Regions from separate parts of the Lysinibacillus sp. NPDC097287 genome, predicted to be linked through region 2. Evidence: riboswitches for the same ligand, from Rfam matches in the RefSeq annotation. Region 2 holds a riboswitch; each other region holds the start of a gene.

What was found. A riboswitch is a leader RNA that binds a small molecule or an ion and turns the genes downstream of it on or off. The one in region 2 is predicted to bind lysine.
Positions count from the first base shown of each region.
Region 1: linked by a shared signal. The riboswitch ahead of ACIQ2D_RS11175 (aspartate kinase) and the one ahead of ACIQ2D_RS13425 (amino acid permease) in region 2 are both predicted to bind lysine.
Region 3: linked by a shared signal. The riboswitch ahead of ACIQ2D_RS11395 (alanine dehydrogenase) and the one ahead of ACIQ2D_RS13425 (amino acid permease) in region 2 are both predicted to bind lysine.
Region 4: linked by a shared signal. The riboswitch ahead of ACIQ2D_RS09520 (transporter substrate-binding domain-containing protein) and the one ahead of ACIQ2D_RS13425 (amino acid permease) in region 2 are both predicted to bind lysine.

Region 1 is NZ_JBIWCX010000006.1:220,259-226,387, forward strand. It holds gene ACIQ2D_RS11160 (amino acid permease) at 1-757, shown strand, start outside; gene trxA (thioredoxin) at 1,032-1,343, shown strand; gene uvrC (excinuclease ABC subunit UvrC) at 1,437-3,227, shown strand; lysine riboswitch at 3,277-3,455, shown strand; gene ACIQ2D_RS11175 (aspartate kinase) at 3,563-4,789, shown strand; gene ACIQ2D_RS11180 (YslB family protein) at 4,999-5,433, opposite strand; gene ACIQ2D_RS11185 (succinate dehydrogenase cytochrome b558 subunit) at 5,705-6,129, shown strand, end outside.
Region 2 is NZ_JBIWCX010000008.1:207,433-213,561, reverse strand. It holds tRNA gene ACIQ2D_RS13445 (tRNA-Asn) at 1-10, shown strand, start outside; tRNA gene ACIQ2D_RS13440 (tRNA-Glu) at 12-83, shown strand; gene ACIQ2D_RS13435 (nitric oxide synthase oxygenase) at 365-1,411, shown strand; gene ACIQ2D_RS13430 (CynX/NimT family MFS transporter) at 1,462-2,667, opposite strand; lysine riboswitch at 2,844-3,021, shown strand; gene ACIQ2D_RS13425 (amino acid permease) at 3,105-4,568, shown strand; gene ACIQ2D_RS13420 (Nramp family divalent metal transporter) at 4,602-5,867, opposite strand; gene ACIQ2D_RS13415 (response regulator transcription factor) at 6,124-6,129, shown strand, end outside.
Region 3 is NZ_JBIWCX010000007.1:18,513-24,641, forward strand. It holds gene glmS (glutamine--fructose-6-phosphate transaminase (isomerizing)) at 1-1,014, shown strand, start outside; gene ACIQ2D_RS11390 (hypothetical protein) at 1,312-1,536, shown strand; lysine riboswitch at 2,036-2,213, shown strand; gene ACIQ2D_RS11395 (alanine dehydrogenase) at 2,679-3,845, shown strand; gene ACIQ2D_RS11400 (sodium/glutamate symporter) at 3,867-5,249, shown strand; gene ACIQ2D_RS11405 (DUF4272 domain-containing protein) at 5,566-6,129, shown strand, end outside.
Region 4 is NZ_JBIWCX010000005.1:105,593-111,721, forward strand. It holds gene ACIQ2D_RS09510 (amino acid ABC transporter ATP-binding protein) at 1-474, opposite strand, end outside; gene ACIQ2D_RS09515 (amino acid ABC transporter permease) at 487-1,212, opposite strand; gene ACIQ2D_RS09520 (transporter substrate-binding domain-containing protein) at 1,294-2,145, opposite strand; lysine riboswitch at 2,264-2,449, opposite strand; gene odhB (2-oxoglutarate dehydrogenase complex dihydrolipoyllysine-residue succinyltransferase) at 3,002-4,231, opposite strand; gene ACIQ2D_RS09530 (2-oxoglutarate dehydrogenase E1 component) at 4,421-6,129, opposite strand, start outside.

The sequences.
Region 1 (6,129 bases), on a different contig from region 2:
AATTGCTGCAATGCTTGTGGTGATCTATTCTTATGGAGGCACTGAGATTATTGGTATAACGTTGGCGGAAACGAAAAATCCTGAAAAAGTAGTACCCAAAGCAGTTCGCAGTACATTGCTACGAATCATCGCATTCTATTTAGTGCCATTCTTTATTATTGTTAGCTTAATTCCTTGGTATGAAGTAAACGGGGTAGCAGAAAGTCCGTTTGTGATGGTATTTAAAATGATTGGGATCCCTGGGGCAGACCATATTATGAATGCTGTTGTAATACTTGCGATTATTTCATCAATGAACTCGGGATTATACGGCTCATCACGTGTACTGTACACACAAGCTGTGGATGGGCGTATTCCTAAAATATTCGGGCATTTATCGAAAAAGAAAGTTCCTGTATATGCGATACTGATGTGTACATTAGCTTTATATATGGGCGTAATTATTTCTTTATTTGCTGGTAGTAAGACTTTTGATTTCCTAATGGGTTCACTAGGATATACCGTATTATTTATTTGGTTAATCATTGCGATTGCACATTTGAAATCGCGTAAAATACAGCCAGAAAAAACAAGTGCCTATGCGGTTAAATGGTTCCCTTATACAACGTGGATAGCTATTATCGCTTTAGTAGCAATCCTAATCGGTATTATTTTCACGACATCGATTATCATCACAGGGATTACATTAGCCATTTATATCTTTATTACGTTAACTTATGTATATAGCGGGCGTCATCATGGGAATGAAGGGAAGTAGTAAGTTTATATTCTATCTTAACGTTATTACTACATTTTTAGTTGATTGTAGCGGAGGGTGCTTGCCTGCGGAAAGCGAGCATCTCGTAGTGGAAATCAACCTCCCACTTTAATAGTGGTGATTAAAATGGTTTAATCAAAACGCCTATTTTTCGACATTTCTCTCTTATTTTTCAGAGCTTTAGGATAAAATATACAATCCAGGCAGATTGTTCGCTCAAGGTATTTTGAACGTGCTATACTACAAACATAGTTAGTTTTAAGGAGGATTTCAAATGGCAATTGTACATGCAACAGACGCGAATTTCCAAGAAGAAGTTAAAGAAGGTTTAGTGTTAGTAGATTTCTGGGCTACTTGGTGTGGACCATGTAAAATGATCGCGCCAGTTCTAGAAGAACTTGACGCTGCAGGTAGTGCTGCTAAAATCGTGAAAGTAGACGTGGATAATAACCAAGGTACTGCTGCACAATATCAAATTATGTCGATTCCATCATTATTATTATTCAAAGATGGCGAAGTAATCGACAAAACAGTTGGTTTCCAACCAAAAGAAGCGTTAGAAGCTTTCATCGCAAAACACGCTTAATATTCTAGATATTTCTGAGCCAGGCCATCTAAGGATGTGCTTGGCTTTTTTACATTGTATAATAGTAGGAAATGTGAAGGAGGCAGGTAGGCGATGAATGATTTAATCAAACGTAAACTTGAAATATTACCAGATCAGCCTGGCTGCTATTTAATGAAGGACAGGCAAGGCACCATCATTTATGTCGGTAAAGCAAAAGTGCTGAAAAATCGTGTGCGCTCGTATTTTACTGGAACGCATGAGGGAAAAACACAACGACTTGTCAGTGAAATCGAGGACTTTGAATACATTGTCACATCGTCTAATATAGAAGCACTTATTCTAGAGTTGAATCTCATTAAATTACATGATCCAAAATACAATATCATGCTGACGGACGACAAAACATACCCTTACCTGAAAATTACAAATGAAAAATACCCACGCTTGATTACGACTCGTAAAGTCAAAAAAGATAAGGCGAAATATTTTGGACCCTATCCGAATGCCTATGCGGCTAGTGAAACGAAAAAATTGCTCGATCGTTTGTACCCACTCAGGAAATGTGTTCAGCTGCCATCAAAGGTTTGCTTATATTATCATATGGGACAATGCTTGGCGCCTTGTGTGAAAGATATCGAGCCGCAAGTATTTACGGATATGATAGAGGAAATGACGAAGTTTTTAAATGGTGGTGTCGAGGCAGTAAAAAAAGAGCTTGAAGAGAAAATGCTTGCAGCGGCGGAAAACTTGGAGTTCGAACGAGCAAAGGAATTTCGTGACCAAATTACACATATCGATACAGTAATGCAGAAGCAGAAAATTGTTTCGAGTGATACGACAAACCGTGATGTATTCGGCTATGCAGTTGAAAAAGGTTGGATGTGTGTGCAAGTATTTTTTGTTCGTCAAGGTAAACTCATTGAGCGTGATGTATCTATATTCCCAATATACAGAGATGCAGAGGAAGAGTTTTTAACGTTCGTCGGTCGATTTTATGAAAAGCCGGAGCACATCAAGCCAAAGGAAATATTCATTCCGCAAGCTATTGATGAAGCGATTTTAACAGAGTTACTTGATGTGAAGGTGCTAACGCCAAAGCGTGGGCAGAAAAAAGAGCTTGTCGACTTAGCCACGAAGAATGCAGAAATCGCAGTGCAGGCAAAGTTTCAGCTTATTGAGCGACAGGAAGAACGAACAATTGGCGCTTGTGAGGCACTTGGTGAAGCAATGGGGATTGCTGCGCCGCTACGAATTGAAGCATTTGATAATAGTCATATGCATGGTACGGATGCTGTGTCGGCAATGGTCGTGTTTATTGACGGTAAGCCTGCTAAAAAGGAGTATCGTAAGTACAAAACTCGAACTGCTGCCAAACATGATGATTACGGAGCGATGCAGGAAGTTATTCGCCGTCGTTATACTCGTGTGCTAAAAGAAAACTTACCGCTGCCTGATTTAGTATTAGTTGATGGAGGGAAAGGGCAAATCGAAGTCGCACGTGAAGTATTAGAAGATGAACTCGGATTATCGATTCCAATTGCCGGTTTAGCAAAAGATGATAAGCATAATACGTCACAGCTATTATTTGGTGAGCCACCGGAAGTTATTGCGTTGAAACGGACAAGTGATGGCTTCTATTTACTACAACGTATTCAAGATGAGGTACACCGCTTTGCGATTACTTTTTTACGTCAGCAGCACGAAAAACATGCCATACAGTCTGTGCTGGATGAAATTGAAGGTATTGGGCCAAAGCGCAAACAACAGCTACTTAAACATTTTGGCTCGGTCAAGAAAATTCGCGAGGCAAATGAGCTTGAACTACAAGAAGCGGGTATGCCAGCCAACCTAGCAAGTAACATCTATACGTATTTTCAGCAGGAAGCATTGTCAAAGGACTAGTCATGTGCTAAGGTAAGGTCAATTAAATAAATTAAATAGTCACTATTTTAGTGATGATAGAGGTGCAAGATTCAATAGTAGCCCATTAGAGGATGAACAAATCCGCTGATAATGTGTGAAAGGGGAGCTTGCCGAAGTAGGGCATCGTTGTTTCCGATGTCGTGCTGGTTTTGCATTTAAGAGATGTAAGACTGTCGAATCTTTATGTTTCGGAGAGCTATCACACATGCGCAAGCTTTAATAAATTGTACATGTTGCAGGCAGCTCTTCACAGTATGTGAAGGCTGTCTTTTTTTGTGTTCAAACGAATCGAGAATGTGTAGGGGGAATGACAGATGGGAAGTATCGTATTAAAATTCGGTGGACCAGCGACTGCATCGACAGAGCGTATCCAAGAGGTGGCGAAAAAAGTAATTGCTGAAAAGGAGCGAGGTTATGATGTAGTTGTTGTAGCAGCGGCAATGGGACGTACGACGCAGGATTTAACAACAATGGCGAGAGAGTTATCAGACGATGTGTCCAAGCGTGAGTTGGATGTATTGTTATCAACGAGCTCACAATTAACGAGTGCGTTATTTGCGATGGCACTAATGGAAGCGGGCTATGATGCGGTGTCTTTAACAGGTTGGCAAGCAGGTGTACAGACGGATGCTGTTCATCATAATGCACGTATTGAAAACATTGATGTAAAGCGTATTGAAGAGCATTTTGCACAAGGTGAAATTGTGGTTGTTGCCGGTGAACAAGGCATCGATGAAGATCAGAATATTACGACGCTAGGGAAGGGTGGTGCTGAAACGACGGCGATTGCGATAGCCGCGGCCCTTAAATCTGAACGAGTAGATATCTATACGAATGTTGACGGTGTGTATACAGCTGATCCAAGCCATATACCTGCAGCTCAAAAGTTGAAAGAGATTTCTTATGATGAAATGTTAGAGCTGTCTAATCTAGGCTCACATATCTTACACCCACGGGCGGTGGAGCTAGCGAAAAAATTCCAAATGCCCGTTATTATTCGTTCAAGTGTAATGGATGTAGAAGGAACCTTGTTGAAGGAGGAAGTTGAAATGGAGAAAAATTTATTAGTACGTGGGGTGGCCTTTGAATCGGATATCATTCGCTTAACTGTTGGGTATGATGCTTATTCAAATGCCTCATTAGCAGATATGTTTACGACACTTGCTGAAAATCGCATTAATGTTGATATTATCGTGCAGGCAATTATTGATGGTGTGAAGCCATCTGTTTCATTTTCAATTGTGAAGGATGAATTTGCAGATGCCCTACGCGTACTTGAAGATAGTAAATTATCGCTAGGTTTTAGCTTTGCAGATTTTGAAATTGGTTTATCGAAAGTATCTATTATCGGCTCGGGGATGGCATCGAATCCAGGTGTTGCAGCCCGTATGTTCGACTGTTTACGTAGAGAGGACATACCTGTCAAAATGGTGAGTACATCAGAAATTAAAGTATCCGTAGTTGTGCCACAAGATGATATGATTCGTGCCGCAAATGTACTACATGAGGAATTCAATTTAGAAGAAGCGTTACATGCATAACATTAAGGCTATTATTTCTTCAAACGGTATAATAGCTTTTTATATTCAATAAAATTGATGAAAACTAATTTTTACGATAATAAAATAGTTTATCTATATTTTAGAGACATTTATTGCGTTAATCGAAGTATTATTAACGGAAAGACAAATACAGTTACAATAAAAAGGAGTGCCACTTTCCAATTAGGTCAGTGTCACTCCTTTTTTGATTATTTGCTAGGAATAGTATTTAAGATACGCTCTTTGACATCCCATTTGACAGTGAAGTTGACAAGTTGTTGTTTATCGTGCTTTTCGTCATAGCATTCAGTTAAATAGCCTTGCATTTGTTGGATTTGCTCTGCTATAAAGCCCGCTTCGAGTCTAAAACTACGATTGTTAATTTGTAAAAACTGTGGGTCACTCGTTAAATGAAAAATACGACCATCTCTCGATTCTTTGGCTACTGATAGTGTTCCCCAGCTCGCATCGTTGAAAAATGCGAGCATTTCCTCTTGACTTTTACAAGGGAATTTGCGTGCCAGCTCTTTTCCTGCCCAATAAAGGACGTCATCCTCATGTTTTCCTAGGATTGAAGATAGAACATGATCACGAATTAATTCATAACCAAAGGAAGAGATTGTATTTACTGGATTATTTAGCATATAAAGCCTTCTTTCTTAGAATTTTCGTATAATTCTATAATGATTAAGTAATGATTGTTTTTTCGAGCAAAAAACGAGCGTAATGTACTGGAATATTGATTTATTGAGGTATGCGAAAAACGCCAAGTTACCTTGACGCTTGTTGCTCTTGAGAGTACAATAAACATGTCATAATATTGTACCATGATGAAATACACAGTCAATGAACTATCATTTACAAAATGGTGACTATTTAATTGTGATATTTTAAGTACTAAGGGGGGTAACAGTCTTGTCGAAAGATCGAGAGTTTTTATGGCGACGCTTACATTCTCTACTTGGTGTCATTCCAGTAGGTCTGTTCCTAGTGTTCCACTTGTCATTGAATGTCACTGCTGTTGGCGGTGAAGAAGCTTACAATAACTCAACAGGGATGATGGAATTAATTCCGCATTCTCTACTGTTATTAATGGAATGGGTAATTATTTATATTCCATTAATGTTCCATGCATTTTACGGTGTATACATCGCATTTACAGCTGCACCTAATACAGGTCGTTTTAGTACATACCGTAACTGGATGTTCTCTTTGCAACGTTTTACAGGTGTATTCTTAGTGATTTTCATCGCATGGCATATTTTCCAAACGCGTATTCAAAAAGCGCTTGGTACTGAAGTAAACTTCAATATGATGGAAGAAATCGTTGCAAATCCATT
Region 2 (6,129 bases):
TTCGGAGCCACGGCCCGTTGGTCAAGCGGTTAAGACACCGCCCTTTCACGGCGGTAACACGGGTTCGAATCCCGTACGGGTCATTTTGCATGTAGCATATTATTGCTACATGCTTTTTTTATTGTTGTTGAACTGTGCACTTAAATATCTAAAGAATAAGCGTTATAATGCTTAAAACGATAAACTATACTATTCGATAAGTACGGTCAATATATTGCGCCTTTCGTAACTGCAAATTCAAATCATCCATCTGGAAATTTGAACAAAGTATTTCATATATAAAAGATGTATGTTTTCTAGCGTTTTTTTTCATGGTGAATCCGGTTCCGTTGCTCTAAGATGAGGGTATATGGGGGAATTCGACATGAATTTACAAGAGGTACAGCGTTTCTTATTACTTTATCAATTGGAAAAAAACCAAACAGAGGCTTGGCTAACGAATAGATTGCAAGAAATAAAAGCAGTGGGAGAATATATCCCGACGACAGAAGAATTAACATTTGGTGCACGTGTGGCGTGGCGTAATAGTAATAAGTGCATTGGGCGCTTATTTTGGCAGTCACTTCATGTTGTAGATGCACGCGAAATATTAGATGAGCAGGAAATTTTTGAGTCGTTGCTTGCGCATATTCAATACGCGACAAATGAGGGTAAAATTCGCCCTACAATCACTATTTTTGCACCGGGGCGAGTGCGTATTTGGAATCATCAACTTATACGATATGCTGGCTATGAAACTGCAGAGGGCATTGTGGGTGACCCGCATTCCGTGCCATTTACAAAAATTTGTGAGTCGCTTGGCTGGCAAGGTGAAGGTACAGCGTTTGATGTACTGCCACTGGTTGTACAGGTGGATGAGCGTTCGCCACAAATGTTTGCAATTCCACAGGAGTATATATTAGAAGTGTCGATTCGTCATCCTGAACGTAATGAGGTTGATGCACTAGGTATGAAATGGTATGCAGTGCCGATTATTTCAAGCATGCGCTTTCAAATGGCGGGTATCGATTTTCAGGCTGCGCCTTTTAATGGCTGGTATATGGGTACAGAAATAGGTGCGCGTAATTTAGCGGATCATGATCGCTACGATATGATTCCAGCTATGGCTAAAATTTTCGGGCTGGATACGACAAAGCAATCATCACTTTGGAAAGACCGTGCACTTGTTGAGCTCAACATTGCCGTATTGCATTCTTTTAAAGAGGACGGTGTAAGCATTGTTGATCATCATACCGCGGCACAGCAGTTTAAGCTGTTTGAAGAGGCAGAGGTAACGGTAGGGCGTGAACTTACTGGTAATTGGAGCTGGCTTATTCCACCGCTATCACCAGCATCAACGCATATTTTCCACAAGCCGTATGTGAATGTGTACAACACACCGAATTATTTCTATCAAAAGCCACCCTATTAACAAGTAAAGGCATCTCATCGTAATTTAGATGAGATGCCTTTTTGTAACTCCTAATTTACATATTCATTTTTAGAAGCCCTCATAGCACTTGCGAATAGTACTAACACTACAACAATAAATAGCCAGCCAGCGATGTCCCACCCACCGAATAGATCGTGTAGATAGCCAAATAATATCGGACCAGAAGCTGCAAGTAAGTAACCCCCAGACTGCGCAAACCCTGATAGATCAGCAGCCTCGTAAGCTGTACGTGTTCGTAATGTAAAGAGCATCATTGCTAGTGCAAATGAAGCGCCACCCGCCATTCCTAAAAACACCATCCAAAGAACAGCAAGGCTTGTCCATTCCATAACTAAGCCGATAAAGCCTATTAAATAAAATGCTGTAAAAACGAAAACGAGCGGACGCTGCGACTTCATTTTGCCAGCGATAATAGGTGTGAGTATAGCCATTGGAATTTGTGATAACTGCATTGTCGAGAACATCCATCCAGCACGGTCAGCTGGCAAGCCTTGAGCTATATAGATTTCAGGAATCCAAGCGGCTGTTGTGTAAAATAGTAGAGATTGTAAGCCCATCGCGCCAGTTACTGCCCACGTTACTGGAGATTTCCACAACGGTATACGGACTTTCGTAGTAGCAACAGTTGGTTCAGGCTTATTGAACTTCAATTGTGGAATCCAAATAAGTATTGTGATGACTACAAGGACAATAGATAGGGCAAGTGCACCTTGCCAGCCCAGTGACGAATTGGCGACTGGATAGCTAATGCCTGCACCCACACCGGCTGAAAGATTCATTGACATCGTAAAGCAAGCCATTAGTAAACCGACATGGTAAGGGAATTTCAATTTTAGAAGCCCTGGAATTAGTACATTCCCGAAAGAGATTGCAACGCCAATAAGTATCGTTCCGAATACGAGTAATTCAGTTGTGCCAAGTGAGCGTAATACGATACCAAGCGCAAGTAAAATAGTAGATAAAAGTAATGTTAATTCTAATCCAAATTTGCGTGCCACAATGGGTGCAAAGGGCGACACCACTGCAAAAGCCAACAAAGGAATTGTTGTTAATAAACCAGCAAGTACATTAGAGATACCTAGCCCTTCACGAATGAAGGAAATGGATGGTCCAACGGCAGTCAACGGCATACGTAGAGTAGATGCGATAAAAATAATACCGATGACAAGTAACAATGTTGTACCTGTCCAGCTTAATTTTTTGCTAGGAGAAGTAGATTGTTCATGAGTTACCAAAGTAAGACCTCCTGATATAAAAGTTATAATTCGAACCACTATATCATTTTATCATGCTTAAAAAAATAGTAGAAAGTTCATAAAATACTGAACATTTAAATGCGTATTGAAATGTAAAAGGGTATATGTTAAGCTTAATTACATCATAAATTTAATATATTAATGCCTCATGTTTGTATTGAGGTAGAGGTCGCGTTATTTAAGAGTACGCTAATGGAAATGACAAGCATTAATGAAATTAGCTGAAAGGAAATATCGCCGAAGTGTGAAGGGACTTGAAAACTTCATGCTGGGGCTGTCTCCGAAAGGAACAGAACTGTCACGTTTTGATCGACGTGTTGTGCTATCGTGTTTTAAAGAACAGAGGATTCTACTTAGCCATCGCATCGTGTTGTGATGGTATTTTTTTGCCTCTAAGAAGGAAGGAAGCTATTAACGTGAGTGAAATAAAAGTAAATCAGCTAGGGCATAAAGCTCCGAAACTGAAAAAAGAATTGAAAAGTCGCCATATTACCATGATTTCTCTTGGTGGAACAATTGGTACAGGGCTATTTTTAGCGAGTGGTGGTGCAATAGCTCAGGCAGGTCCTGGTGGTGCGCTACTGGCCTATGCGCTAATCGGAGTTATGGTGTACTTCTTAATGACGAGTCTTGGCGAGATGGCAGCCTATATGCCATCATCCGGTTCATTTAGTACGTATGCGACAAAATTTGTCGATCCAGCATTAGGCTTTGCACTTGGCTGGAACTATTGGTATAACTGGGCGATTACAATTGCAGCAGAAATCGCGGCCGTATCGCTTATTATGAAATATTGGTTCCCAGATAGTTCTTCTGCTTTATGGACAGTCATGTTCATTGCAGTCGTGTTAACATTTAACTTATTGTCTGTAAAAAGCTATGGGGAAAGTGAATATTGGTTTTCGATGATTAAAGTCGCAACGGTAATAGTATTCATCATCGTTAGTTTTCTGATGATTTTTGGTATTTTAGGTGGACAAGCACCGGTCGGCTTTACGAATTTCTTCATTAGTGATGGGCCGTTCCATGGGGGTTTCTTAGCGACGTTCGGGATTTTCCTAGCAGCAGGATTCTCGTTCCAAGGGACAGAATTACTAGGGGTTACGGCTGGTGAAACAGATGATCCAGGTAAAAATATTCCGAAAGCCGTAAAATCAGTTTTCTGGCGTATTATTTTATTCTATATTTTAGCGATTGCTGCAATCGGGATGCTGATTCCGTTTACAGACGAACGCTTATTATCTGAAGATATCGCTGTATCACCATTTACGTTAGTGTTTGAACGCTTAGGGATTGCCTTTGCTGCTTCATTCATGAACGCGATTATTTTAACTGCGATGCTTTCAGCGGGTAACTCAGGGCTCTATGCAGCATCACGTATGCTATGGAGTCTTGCAGTAGACGGTCATGCACCGAAAATTTTCATGAAGCTTAGCCGTCGTGGTATTCCAATTTACGCGTTACTTGCGACATTAGCAGTAGGTAGCTTAGCATTCCTTGCCTCATTCTTCGGTGACGGTGTTGTCTATATGTGGCTATTGAATGCTTCAGGTATGTCAGGTTTCATCGCATGGCTTGGGATTGCAATTAGTCACTATCGTTTCCGTAAAGCATTCGAGGTACAAGGATTGGACCCAAAATTACTGCCGTATAGAGCGAAATTGTTCCCGTTTGGTCCGTTATTTGCCTTTACGGTATGTATGATTGTTGTTTTGGGTCAAAACTATACAGCCTTTATGGGCGGTGCGATTGACTGGTACGGCGTGCTCGTATCATACATCGGTATTCCATTGTTTTTAGCGTTCTGGTTAGGCTATAAATTAAAACATAAAACGAAAATCGTTCCACTGAAAAACTGTGATTTAACTGTGGATAAATAAAGAGAACGAGGTGCATCTACGCACCTCGTTTTTTTATGCAAAAATCGTCTGCCAAAGCAGATAAATATTCAAGCTAACAACAATCGCAACGACAATCCAGCCGAGGAAGGAAGTGATTTTATGATTCACTAGACTACCCATAATTTCTCTTTTACTCGTAAACATTACAAGAGGAACAAGAGCAAAGGCTATCCCGAACGATAAGATGACTTGACTCAAGACAAGCGCGTGAGTTGCATTTACACCAGACGCAATTATGGCAAGTGGTGGAATCATTGTAATGGCACGACGCAAATAAAGTGGAATCCGTCTTCGGATAAACCCCTGCATGACAACATCCCCAGCGAGCGTCCCCACAGAAGAACTTGCCAAACCGGCAATCAGTAACCCGAGTCCAAATGAAATAGCCGCCAGCGGACCGAGTGCATCACGCAGTCCGTTAAATGCTACATCTAAATCTTCTACCACAAGTCCCTGCGTATGAAACACTGCTGCTGCAATAATGAGCATGCTCATATTGATGGCACCCGCAATAATCATCGCAACCATAATATCGATAAATTCAAAGCGGAATATTCGGCGTTTTTCACTTTCATTACGACCGACAATACGACTTTGTGTTAATGAAGAATGTAAGTAAATAGCATGGGGCATTACCGTTGCCCCTAAAATTCCTGTGGCAAGTAATAGTGAATCTATGCCTTCAAACTGAGGTGTTAGAACGCCCATTGCCACACCACCCCAATCAGGTTGTGCTAAAAAAGTTTGGAATGCAAATGCTAGCACTACAATGAGCACCATGCCAGAAATGCCGGCTTCAAAAGCACGAAAGCCACGTCGTTGTAATTCTAAAATAGCAAATGAGCCAACCGTGGTAATGAACGCTGCAGGCAGCATTGGGATGTTAAATAGTAAGTATAGGCCAAGTGCAGCACCGATAAATTCGGCAAGATCGGTTGCGATGATGACAACTTCAGCTTGTATCCATAAAAAGATAGATGTTTTTTTTGAAAAGTTTTCCCGTGAGATTTCCGGCAAGTTTTTACCAGTTGCAATACCGAGTTTTGCTGATAAGGATTGGATGAGTACTGCCATTAAATTTGAAAAAGCGATAACCCATAAAAGCAAATAGCCATACTGTGAACCAGCAGTAATATTCGTTGCGAAGTTACCTGGATCTATATAGGCAACTGCTGCAATGAAAGCTGGGCCAAGAAATGGTAAAATATGTCGCCAGCCTTTTACATCCCCATCCAAAACTGCCTCTGCTGTTGTTTTTGTAATTTTTTTATAAACCATAATGCGCCCCCGTTCCGTATTAAAAGTATCGTTATCACAAAAATGTTTCCTTGAGGAAAGTTTGATTATATTTTATGACTACTTGTTTGAAAAATACCGTCATTCGCCCAAATAATGAAATAAATAAAATCTACACTTAATTGAGGGAATGTATGTAAAGCTTGTCTTGATACAATCTGTTTCTCATCATTTTCTAATTAGACTTTCATACCTTGCATAGTTTACGATAAAAGAAAATGCTGAGGAATGACGCCATATGACG
Region 3 (6,129 bases), on a different contig from region 2:
CGTAAAATTATTCAAGCTTATGAAGTGGAAGACGGTCAATTAGCGATTGATACTGACATTTTGCAAGCATTACAAGCAGCAGATCGTCTATACATTATTGCAGCCGGCACAAGCTATCATGCTGGTTTAATTGGTAAACAATATTTCGAAAAAATGGCTGGTATCCCAGTAGAGGTTCACATTTCAAGTGAATTCGGCTACAACATGCCACTATTATCTGAAAAACCGTTATTTATCTTTATCACACAATCCGGTGAAACAGCAGATAGCCGCCAAGTGCTTGTGAAAATTAAAGAGCTTGGCTATCCAACATTAACAATCACAAACGTACCAGGTTCAACACTTTCACGTGAAGCAGACCATACGCTTTTATTACACGCGGGTCCAGAAATCGCTGTTGCTTCAACAAAAGCTTATGTGGCACAGCTAGCAGTACTTGCTGTAGCAGCCTACGTAACAGCACAGGCTTCAGGTAAAGACTTAACGTTTGATTTAAAACAAGAGCTTGCGATTGCAGCAAATGGTATCCAAACAATTATCGACTCTAAAGATGTCCTAGAAGATATCGCGGAGGATTACCTAAAAATCGCACGCAATGCATTCTTCATCGGTCGTAATATCGACTTCTATGTTAGCCTTGAAGGAGCCTTAAAACTGAAAGAAATCTCTTATATCCAAGCAGAAGGTTTCGCAGGTGGCGAGCTAAAACACGGAACGATTGCACTGATTGAAGAAGGTACACCAGTATTTGCTCTTGTGACGCAAGAAGCAGTATCTCTAAACATCCGTGGTAACGTCAAAGAAGTAGCTGCTCGTGGTGCATATCCATGTATTATCGCAATGGCTGGTGTGGATGAAGACGGCGATCGCCTAGTGATTCCACAAGTAAATGAGCTATTAACACCGCTTGTATCGGTTGTACCGTTACAGTTGATTAGCTATTATGCAGCCTTACACCGTCGTTGTGACGTTGATAAGCCGAGAAATTTAGCTAAGTCGGTGACTGTAGAATAAGGGAAACATGTAAATTTAGAATGTGTAGCTTTGTAAAAAAGTTTGACCATTTTTTATAGTAGAAGAGGGCCATCGTTTTGATCAAAACGATGGCTTTTTTTATGCAGTGAAATCAAGGTTAAAAGTAATAAATAATCTAATTATTTTAAAGTTACACTATTGGGTGAATCTACTATGAATGTTGAGTGAAGTAAGGCTACTTTAGGAACTGAAAATATACTTTGCTGTCATTAAAATACTAGTAAATATGAGAATCTTTTTTGCTATTTAGTCATTTAATATAGTAGGAGGAAAATAGTGCAAAACCCTAAAGGAGCTAATTATTTGATTCCCTTTTTAGAGGACCTAAAGGATTTAGCCTTTGTAATAATATTGATTTCTAGCATGATTTATCGTAGGCAACTTAAACTAACTAAGTGGAAAAGAAAACTTTCTACAGGCGAAATGACAGTGTATATAATGACTTCAATTGCACTCCCTATTTACGGGATTCTTTATCTTCTTTTTCTGATGGGAACATAAAAAGCTCTATTCTATTCTATTCAGTTATATAATTCAGTATTCAAATCTCATAGGGTAAAAGAAGATGTTATTAATAGGTTAAAAAACGGGAAGTGAAAGATGCTGTTCTAACTCAACTAAAATGGTGACATTGGGAGGGCAGCATGTATTCTTCTTTAAAGTAATTCCATGTAGCATTACCATACCGGTTACAGGAATTTAGGAATAATTGATTCATCTATTTTAGCGTAGATAATTAGGCACAAAGGATTTAATGGAATAACATTTTGCCATTCTAGTTATGGAGATTTTTATAGTAGTACTGCTTGTGTAGAATCCTTTCAACTGGGTATTTGAATATACATTCCAAAACATAATAGGTGGATTTTTATTTTACCATGCTTAAGAAATAGTAGAAAGTTCGCAAAATAACGAATATTTTAACCCGTATTGAAATATAAAAGTGTATATGTTAAGCTTATCCACATCATAAATTTAATAAATATATGCCTCATGTTTGTATTGAGGTAGAGGTCGCGTTATTTAAGAGTACGCTAATGGAAATGACAAGCATTGATGAAATTAGCTGAAAGGAAATATCGCCGAAGTGTGAAGGGACTTGAAAACTTCATGCTGGGGCTGTCTCCGAAAGGAACAGAACTGTCACGTTTTAGTCGACGTGTTGTGCTATCGTGTTTTAAAGAACAGAGGGATTCTCTTAGCCATCACATCGTTTTGTGATGGTATTTTTTTACCTCTAAAAAGGAGGGAAGCTAGTAACGTGAATGAAATAAAAGGTAATCAGCTAGAGCATAAAGCTCGGAAACTGAAAAAAGAGGTGAGAAGTCGCCATATCACTATGATTTCTCGGGCAGGTCCCAATGGGGTTCTATTAAAAATAGTAAAATAAACAATAATATACCATTTATTTATCAATAAAAGTCTGTTTATATGAAAAATTTTAATTAATATGAATCTATTGAACTTTAAAATTAAAACTTTATGCTAGAATAAGAATTAAACATTTTAGCAAGTGAGGAATAAAGTGGTGACACCTTGGCGTTAAGTAACGAGGTGTAAATCAAGATTATATTCAGAAAAACACTGCTGGTGTTAACTGAGTAAGGTGTTGTTAAACACATGAAAACTGAGGAGGAAAGAAAATGATTTTTGGTGTATTGAAAGACATAAAAGTGGGCGAGTTCCGTGTAATCGCAACGCCGTTAGAAGTAGGGACTATTATAAGTGATGGTCATACGGTTCTTGTGCAAAAAGATGCTGGAGTCTTGGCTGGATTTAGTAATGAAGCATATGAAGAGCAAGGTGCAGAAATTGTAGAAACATTAGAGGAAATGTACGAACGATGCGACTTTTTAGCTAAGGTCAAAGAAATTGAAGAAGTTGAGTACAAATTACTGAGAGAAGATCAAATTATCTACACATGCATCCATCCAGCAGCTCATGAAGAACAGGTCCAAGCTATTCTAGACAGCAAATGTATTGCATTTACTGCAGAAGATTCACATAGATTTGGCTCAGTAAACTGTGAAGCTGCAGGTAAACAAGGAGCTTTAATGGGCTTACAAGCAATGCTCACAATTAATGGAGGTAAAGGGAAATTTGTAAGTGGATTAGCTGGAGCACCTGGCATGAAGGTCCTTATTCTCGGCGGAGGTATAGTCGGAAAATCTTCATTACAAGTACTACATTCTTTAGGGGCTTGGTGTACCGTTATGGACATAAATATCGGAACATTAAGAGAAATCGGACAGATATACAATGAAAAGGTAAACACTCAACTATCAACGAAACAAAATATTAAACAATTGCTTCCGGAAATTGATATGGTCATAAATTGTGTGAAATGGCCAAAAGGAAGTAAGGACTATTTAATCGATCGAGATATGCTTAACCTAATGGAAAAAGGGTCAGTCATTGTGGATATTAGCAATGATACTGAAGGGGCGATTGAATCCTTCCGTGAAACTACTCATGATAATCCAACTTATATTGAAAATGGTGTTGTTCACTATTGTGTAGGCAATATTCCTGGCGCTATTGCAAATTCAACATCTGTAGCATATGCAGCTTCGGTATTAGGCCACCTTAGATCTATTCTAAATTCAGGTGTCACGAAAGCTTGTATAAAAGATGGGTTTTTAAGAAGAAGTCTAACAGCTTATAAAGGGTATCTGACACATGAAGAAACGAGTGCTATTCAAAATAGAGCGTGGGTAAAACCAGAAGATATTCTTGGTATTACACAAGAGAGATTGGACGTTGCTCCACCTGCTACAGTTACAAAATCAGATAATTTTTTAACACTTTAATTAGATAAAGGGGATTGGTCTATGACGTTCTATACACTATTGGTAGATTTTACGCTCGCCAGTATACTTATCTTTATAAGTATGTTTATGCGATCGAAAATTAAATTTTTTCAAAGGAACTTTATTCCGGCTAGTTTAATGGCTGGTTTCTTAGGTTTAGCATTGGGGCCTGGATTCTTGAATCTCCTACCTTTTTCAGGAGATATCGGTTCTTATGCAGGAGTCATCATCATTTTTGTATTTGCTTCGGTAGGGATTAATGGATTTTCATTCTCCCCAGGGAATATGAAGAAAGATCTTAATAGAATGGGGGCATATGCCTCATACAAAATATTGATTATGAGTGTGCTCATTTTCGTTCCAGTGGTTTTCTCAATAATAGTCATTTCTAAATGGGTTCCTGATATTAACTATGGTTTTGGGTTATTATTGGCAGCGGGATTCTATGGTGGTCACGGAACAGCAGCCGCAGTAGGGTCAACTTTTGAGAATTTAGGTTTTGCAGCCGCAACAGATCTAGGTATGACATCAGCCACTATTGGTATTTTAACAGGTATATTTGGCGGACTCATATTTATAAAAATGGCTACAAAAAAAGGATACACACACTATGTGAAAGACTTCTCCGAAATTTCAGAGGACATGAGAACGGGTTTAATAAAACCTGCTAATCGAGTTTCTATGGGAACGGAGACAATTTCGCCGATAGCACTTGATCCACTAGCTTTTCATGTTGCGCTTTTACTGATTCCATCCGGGTTAGGATATTTGCTAAATACATATATCGCAAACACTTGGGGGCTAGACTTCCCAACATTTACAATATCGTTCATCGTCGCGTTAGTCATGTATGCAACTATGGGGCGGGGAAAAACAGGAGTCTATAAATATGTAGACGAAAATGTGGTAAATCGGTTAGGTAGTTCGGCTACTGATTATCTTGTATTCTTTGGGATTGCTTCTATAAAGCTACCGGTTATTATTGAATACGCACTTCCACTAGGATTATTAATGCTTTCAGGTATTATCATTGTCGTACTTCTGTTATGGGTAGTCGGACCAGCCATGAACTATGAAAGTTGGTTTGAACGTTCAATATTTGTTTATGGATATGCAACAGGCGTCTTTGCGATTGGTCTAACTCTATTAAGAGTAATAGATCCAGAGAATAAATCTAAGACACTTACAGATACGGCTATTGTTGGCCCGCTGAATACGCCGATTGAGTTATTTGCATGGTCTGCGGGTCCAGCCATGCTGCTTGGCGGACAACATTGGTCATTTGTAGGTATTTATGCAGCCATTTCGATTATATGTATTGTCATCTCTATTAAGTTTAAATGGTGGTATTGGAAAGTGCCTTTAGGGGATAGACCAGATGCCTCTGCACCCAATAGTGAGTGATGATGCAGAAGAGTATCAATACCGTTGAAATTCCCGCTTTAATAAGGTAAAGAAATCACTAGAATTGCACAGAAGTAATTTATAGAAGGGTTACCATCAATAATTAAACGTTGTAAGATTAAAATGACGGCTTTCTTTTGTTAAAGGAAGGCCGTCTTTTTTATACTTCCGTCAATTCTCCCCTGGCTATTGCTCACTTTTCCGTCATTTGTGACTAGCTTAATTTATGGTAATATTTAGTTGGTATAATCGTTAATGCAAGATAACTAATAGAACTTTAAGATTTCAAATAACGTGCTGCGAAGGAGAGATGAGTTTGAAGTATTTCACGGTATACGCTTCTAAGAACGATACTGATGATATTGGAAATGGGATTATAGATGTTTTCACAAAAGGTTTTCGAATCAGGAGAAATGAAAATGAATATTTTATTCAATCTAAGACGCTTTTCAACAAATCTAAAATTACAATAAGGATTATTTCAGAAGATACAGATCCAGATTACTTCGACAAAAATATTCCTGGGATGATGGGGTATTATGATGAAATTCCTTTTGAAGATGAGAATCTTAAAGGGTTGGTGTTGACACAAATATCCGTTTTAAATACGATGATTGCTATCGAAATGGAGAAAGAAATTAATGAAGAACAGATGCAGTTATTTACTAGCCTGCTAGCACAAATAGGTGGAATTGGCTTTTTACCAAACGGTACTTTGCTAGATCAAGATGGTCTTGTTATTGTTTATCCTGATGGGAAATCAGGACCTGCCAAATTCAGACCGCATGGTTGTACAAGAAAGATAATGGGACATGAAGTTACGTCTGAAGAAGGCGAACAAAGAAAGAATAAGACAATTGTTTATTTAAATGAAAAGGGA
Region 4 (6,129 bases), on a different contig from region 2:
TTCAGGATTCATGGACAGTGCACGTGCAATCGCGACACGCTGTTTCTGACCGCCCGATAACTGACGAGGCTTTGCGTTGACATACTGCGACATACCTACGACTTCTAAATATTTCATCGCCACTTTTTCAGCTTCCACTTTCGAACGTTTCAATACTTTCACTTGTCCAACTGTACAGTTTTTCAACACATCATGATTATTAAATAAATTAAACTGCTGGAACACCATCCCTAAATGTGTACGATATTCTTGTATATTATGCTTTTCATCTAAAATATTTTCGCCCTTATAAATGATCTGACCACCACTTGGCGTTTCGAGTAAATTTATACAGCGTAGAAGTGTGGATTTACCAGAGCCTGAAGAGCCGATCAAACAAACTACTTCTCCTTTTTGCACTTGGAAATTCACATCTTTTAACACTTGGTTACGTCCAAATGATTTACTTAAATGTTCGATTTGAATGATTGCCATTTGTTCGTCCCCCTATACTATTTCTTTCTGTTCTTTTTTATATGCATCTGGTCCATCAAGTCGTTTTTCTACATACAATAGAATACGAGATGCAGTAAATGTCATGATAAAGTATAGTACGCAAGCTACGAAGAATGATTCAAAGTAGCGGAAGTTATTTCCGGAAATAGACTTAGTTTGGAAAAATAACTCCGTTACGCCGATTACACTTAATACCGCTGTATCTTTAATGTTCATGATTAACTGGTTACCTGTAGCCGGTAAGATGTTTCGTGCAACTTGTGGTAATACTACGTGAATCATAATTTGCAAATGATTCATACCTATTGCTGAAGCGGCTTCATATTGTCCTTTATCAATGGAAACAATACCACCACGCACAATTTCAGCCATATACGCTCCTGTATTAAGTGAAACTACTAATATACCTGCTGTAATAAAGTGCATATCTATACCAAATGCCATGTCTAATCCGTAGTAAACAACCATCGCTTGTACAATCATTGGTGTACCACGGAAAAATTCAACGTAGCATGTCAGTATAAAGTTGAAAAGCTTTAAAATATAATGCTTAACGTTCTTTTTACGCGTAGGAATGGTATGCATAATTCCGATAAAAAATCCGATAAATGCACCAATAATTGTACTAATTGTAGAAATTAGTAGCGTATAATACGCCCCTCGTAAAAACATTTGCCAGTTGTTTTCTATAATTGAAAGTATCCATTCAAAACTCATGTAGTTCCTCCTAACAACGACTGTTGTTCGTCTTATGTAAAAGACTGCACGGACCACCAATGTAGCCCGTGCATCTTCAGATTATTGTGCTGCAGGTTGTTGTAAAATTGCGTCTTCCATAATTTGTTGACGATCTTCTTCTGGAATACCTTTTAATATTTCATTGATTTTTTCAATACTTGCATCACCTTTGCGAACACCGACTGCAATTGATGTATCTTCTGGTTTTACGTCAAAACCTTCTTCAAACGCTACATATGTGAACTCTTCATTTGCAGCTTGCGCTGAAATCCCCTCTGGACGTTCTGATACATAACCATCAATTTTACCAGATTGTAGCGCTACACGAAGCGCAGGGAAGCTTTCCATTGCTGTTTGCTTTTCAACACCTTCAATTTGGTCAATCACGGTATAGTGGAAAGTATTTAACTGGGCTGTAATTTTAGCACCTGAGAAGTCTTTAATTGACTTGGCATTTTCAAATTGACTACCTTTTTTCACAACCATTACTAGATCAGAAGTATAGTAGTTATCAGTAAAATCAATTGTTTTTTTACGTTCTTCGTTTGGAGACATACCAGCAATAATTGCATCAATTTTTTCAGATTGTAGGGCTGGTACTAAGCCGTCCCATTCCATTTTTACGATAACTAATTCTTTTCCTAAGCCTTCAGCGATTTTTTTCGCCATCTGAACGTCATAACCACCTGCATACTCAGCATTGTCAGCAATCTTGACTGCACCATTTGAATCATCTTGTTGTGTCCAGTTAAACGGAGCATACCCTGCTTCCATCCCAATACGGAACTCGCCGCCTTCTTCAGGTGTAGCACTTCCACCTGTTGTTTCCTCTTTTTTGTCGCCAGTGCCACAGGCAGCCAGCATAATTGCAGTCATTACTGTCAACATGAATAATAGCCATTTTCTTTTCATGTAAATCTCCCCTTTTCTGTAAAAAAATAAAAGCAACTATATGAAAAAACGACCCAAGTTTAGAACTTAGGTCGTACGTTATCAACAGTTGCCCAAATCCTCACTATAACTTCCATGTTTCCGAGATAGCACAACCTAGTAAACTGGAATTATATTTACTAGGACAGTCCTGCAACTATTTATTGCAAGCCCAGCATAAAAGTACGAGCTCCTTTTATACTTCGGCGACATTTCCTTCTTCATTGCGTCTTCGCTTGCTTATACTCAACAATGAACTAATAAATATCGCGCCTCTACCTCACACAGAACGTGAGGTGAAAATATTTAATTGATACATAGATACTACTATAGAGTAGACATTTAAGTCAAGATAATTTCGTCATTATTCTGACTATTGATAAAATAATAATGAATAATTATTATATTTTTGATAACGATTGATAACAGGTTAACTTTTTGTAAAATCCTTGTAGAATTATATTTACTACAATTATCTAAATCAACAATGTAGTTTAGCTTGTCTTCTTTTTTCAATCCAAGTTCCTTTACGAGCCAATTTATTAACTTAATGCTTATGCAAAATATTAAACCACATGTAAATTACAGAGTAGTTTCCTTACAACTTCTCTAGTCCCCATAAGGCTTACTAAGCTTTCAAACCTATTCACACCATTAAATGTATTTGATATTACACCTAAAATTATCTGCGCTTATCACATGGGTTGTGAAGATGATCATTTGTGTAAATATAGTAATAATTAAAACTCTATTGGCAGAACTCTCTGAATTAAATTCTAATGCAAGTAAAAGCCTTACAAAACAAGATAGTTTCGTAAGGCTTTTTTGTAACTTAAAATTATGAATTTAACAATAAATCTTCAGGGTTTTCAAGAAGCTCTTTAACTGTTTTCAAGAAACCTACAGAATCTTTACCATCGATAATACGGTGGTCATAAGATAATGCTAAGTACATCATTGGACGGATTGCTACTTCACCATCTACTTCAACAGGACGCTTTTTAATAGAGTGCATACCAAGGATAGCTGCTTGTGTACCGTTCATAATTGGTGTTGACATTAATGAACCGAATACACCACCATTAGTGATTGTGAATGAACCACCCGATAAGTCACTTAGCCCTAATTTTTTGTCGCGTGCTTTTTTCGCTAAGTCTGCAATTGAATCTTCAATTTCAGAGAAGTTTTTACGGTCAGCATCACGCACAACTGGGACAACTAGTCCTTCTTCAGTTGATACAGCTACACCGATATCAAAGAAGTTGTTTAAGTGGATTTCATCGCCAACGATTTGAGCGTTCACGTATGGATATTTTTTAAGAGCAGCAACTACTGCTTTTGTGAAGAATGACATGAAACCAAGTTTAGAACCTGTTGACTCAAAGAATTGGTCTTTTTTACGTGAACGAAGTGCCATCACATTTGTCATGTCTACTTCGTTGAAAGTAGTTAGCATCGCTGTTGATTGTTTAACTTCAAGTAGACGTTTTGCAATTGTTTGACGACGACGGCTCATTTTTTCAACTGTTACACGTGATTCGTCGACTGCAACAACTGCTTTAGGTGCTGCCGCAACAGGAGCTGCTACTGCTACTGGTGCCGTACCGTGCGCTGCAACGTCTTGTACACGTACACGACCTTGTGGATCTACTGGAGATACAGCTGCAAGGTCAATCCCTTTTTCGCGAGCAAGCTTACGTGCTGCTGGAGAAGCAATTACGCGTTCGCCAGAAGTTTCTTCTACAACTGGAGCTGTTGCCACTGGTGCAGGAGCCGCTTGTGGTGCTGGTGCTGCCGCTTCAACTGGTGCTGCTGGTGCAGGAGCTGCGCCTTCGCCAGCTTCTACTACTGCGATTACTTGTCCTACAAGAACAGTATCACCCTCGCCAGCAAGAATTTGTGTTAACACACCAGCTTCTTCAGAAATGATTTCTGCATTTACTTTATCAGTTTCAAGTTCAACGATGAACTCACCTTTTTCTACACGGTCGCCCACTTTTTTAACCCATTGAGCGATGCTACCTTCTGTAATCGATTCTGCTAATTCAGGGACTTTAATTTCAGCCACTTTCATTTCCTCCTTTGATGTTTACAAACATCTTATTTCACTTGTAAGGCTACCATATTTGTAGCCTTACATGCCATAGTTATATCTAAATTGCTTCAACGTAATTGCTACTGCTCCTTTGTATAAAGTAAAGGAAAGAATTGACGTTTAGCCTTTAATTTTCATTTGATTGCCAATGAATATAGTGAATTATTTTGCTAATGCTTCTGCTAGTAATTTTGCTTGTGCAGCTTTGTGTGAGTCTGCGTCACCCTCTGCAGTTGAAGACATTGCTGGACGACCAACGTATGTTAATTTTTTACCGTTATCGTTTGCGATATCAAGCATATATTGTGTTGCAAATAAGTATGAGCCTTGGTTTTTCGGTTCTTCTTGTACCCATACAAGTTCTTTTGCATTTGGATAACGTTTCACGATATCTGCAATTTTCTCTTCTGGGAATGGGTAAAGTTGTTCTACACGTACGATGTGTAAGTGGTCAAACTCTGAACCGTCACCAATTTGGTCCGCTAAGTCAATCGCTACTTTACCTGAACCGAATAAGATACGTTCCACTTTTTCTGGATTGCCACCAAGACCAGCTTGCTCAAGCACTGTTTCGAAACTTCCTTGTGAAAGCTGTTCGGCAGTTGCACCAGCAAGTGGGTGACGAAGTAAGTATTTAGGTGTTACAACAACTAATGGGCGAATCGATTCTGTGCCTAGCATTGCTGCTTGGCGACGTAACAAGTGGTAGTAGTTTGCTGCATTTGAGCAATATGCTACTGTCCAGTTATTTTCTGCCGAAAGTTGTAAGTAACGTTCCATACGGCTTGATGAGTGCTCTGGACCTTGCCCTTCATAACCGTGTGGTAACAGCATAACTAAGCCAGTTTTTTGGCCCCATTTAGCACGGCTTGAAGAGATAAAGTTATCGAACATTACTTGCGCCATATTAGCAAAGTCACCGAATTGCGCTTCCCAAACAGACAAGTTGTTTGGATTTTCCATGTTATAACCGTACTCGTAGCCTACAACACCTGTTTCAGTAAGTGGTGAATTATAGACAGCAAATGAAGCTTTGGCATCAGAAATATTGTGAAGCGGCGTAAATTCGCTATTGTTATTTTTATCATGTAACACTAAGTGACGTTGAGAGAACGTACCACGTTGTGCATCTTGACCTGTGAAGCGTACTGAACGACCATCTTGAAGAATCGTTGCATAAGCTAATGTTTCTGCATGACCCCAGTCGATTTTACCTGTTTCGAATGCTTCTTCACGCTTTTTCAAAATTTTAGATAATTTGTTTTGTGGTTCGAAACTTTCAGGCCAAGCAAGTAATTCTTCGTTGATTTTTTTCAGACGCTCTTTATCTACACCAGTTTCTACTACTGGGAAGCCATTTTTTACTGCGTCTGGCATTTCAGTGATAATATGTTCAGCTGTTTCCCCTACTTCTTTAACATGATCGTAAGAAGCTTGCAGTTCAGCATAAACAGTTGCATCTAATGTTGCAACTTCGTCATTCGACACAACACCTTCAGTCGCTAATTGCTCTCCGTAAAGAACACGAACTGTTGGGTGTTTCGGTACGATTGCATAAGTTTGTGGGTTTGTTACTGTTGGATCATCAGTTTCGTTATGACCATAACGACGGTAACCAATTAAGTCCACTAAAATATCTTTACCGAATTTTTGACGGTATTCAAATGCAAAACGCGCTACTTGCACGACTGCTTCAGGTGCATCCGCATTCACGTGTACAACTGGTACTTCAAAGCCTTTAGCAGGGTCAGAAGAATACACAGAAGAACGAGAATCAAAGTGTTCCGTAGTGAAACCAATCATATTATTTGAAATAACATGGATTGAACCACCTGTTGAGAAACCATTTGTTTTTGCAAAGTTTAATGTTT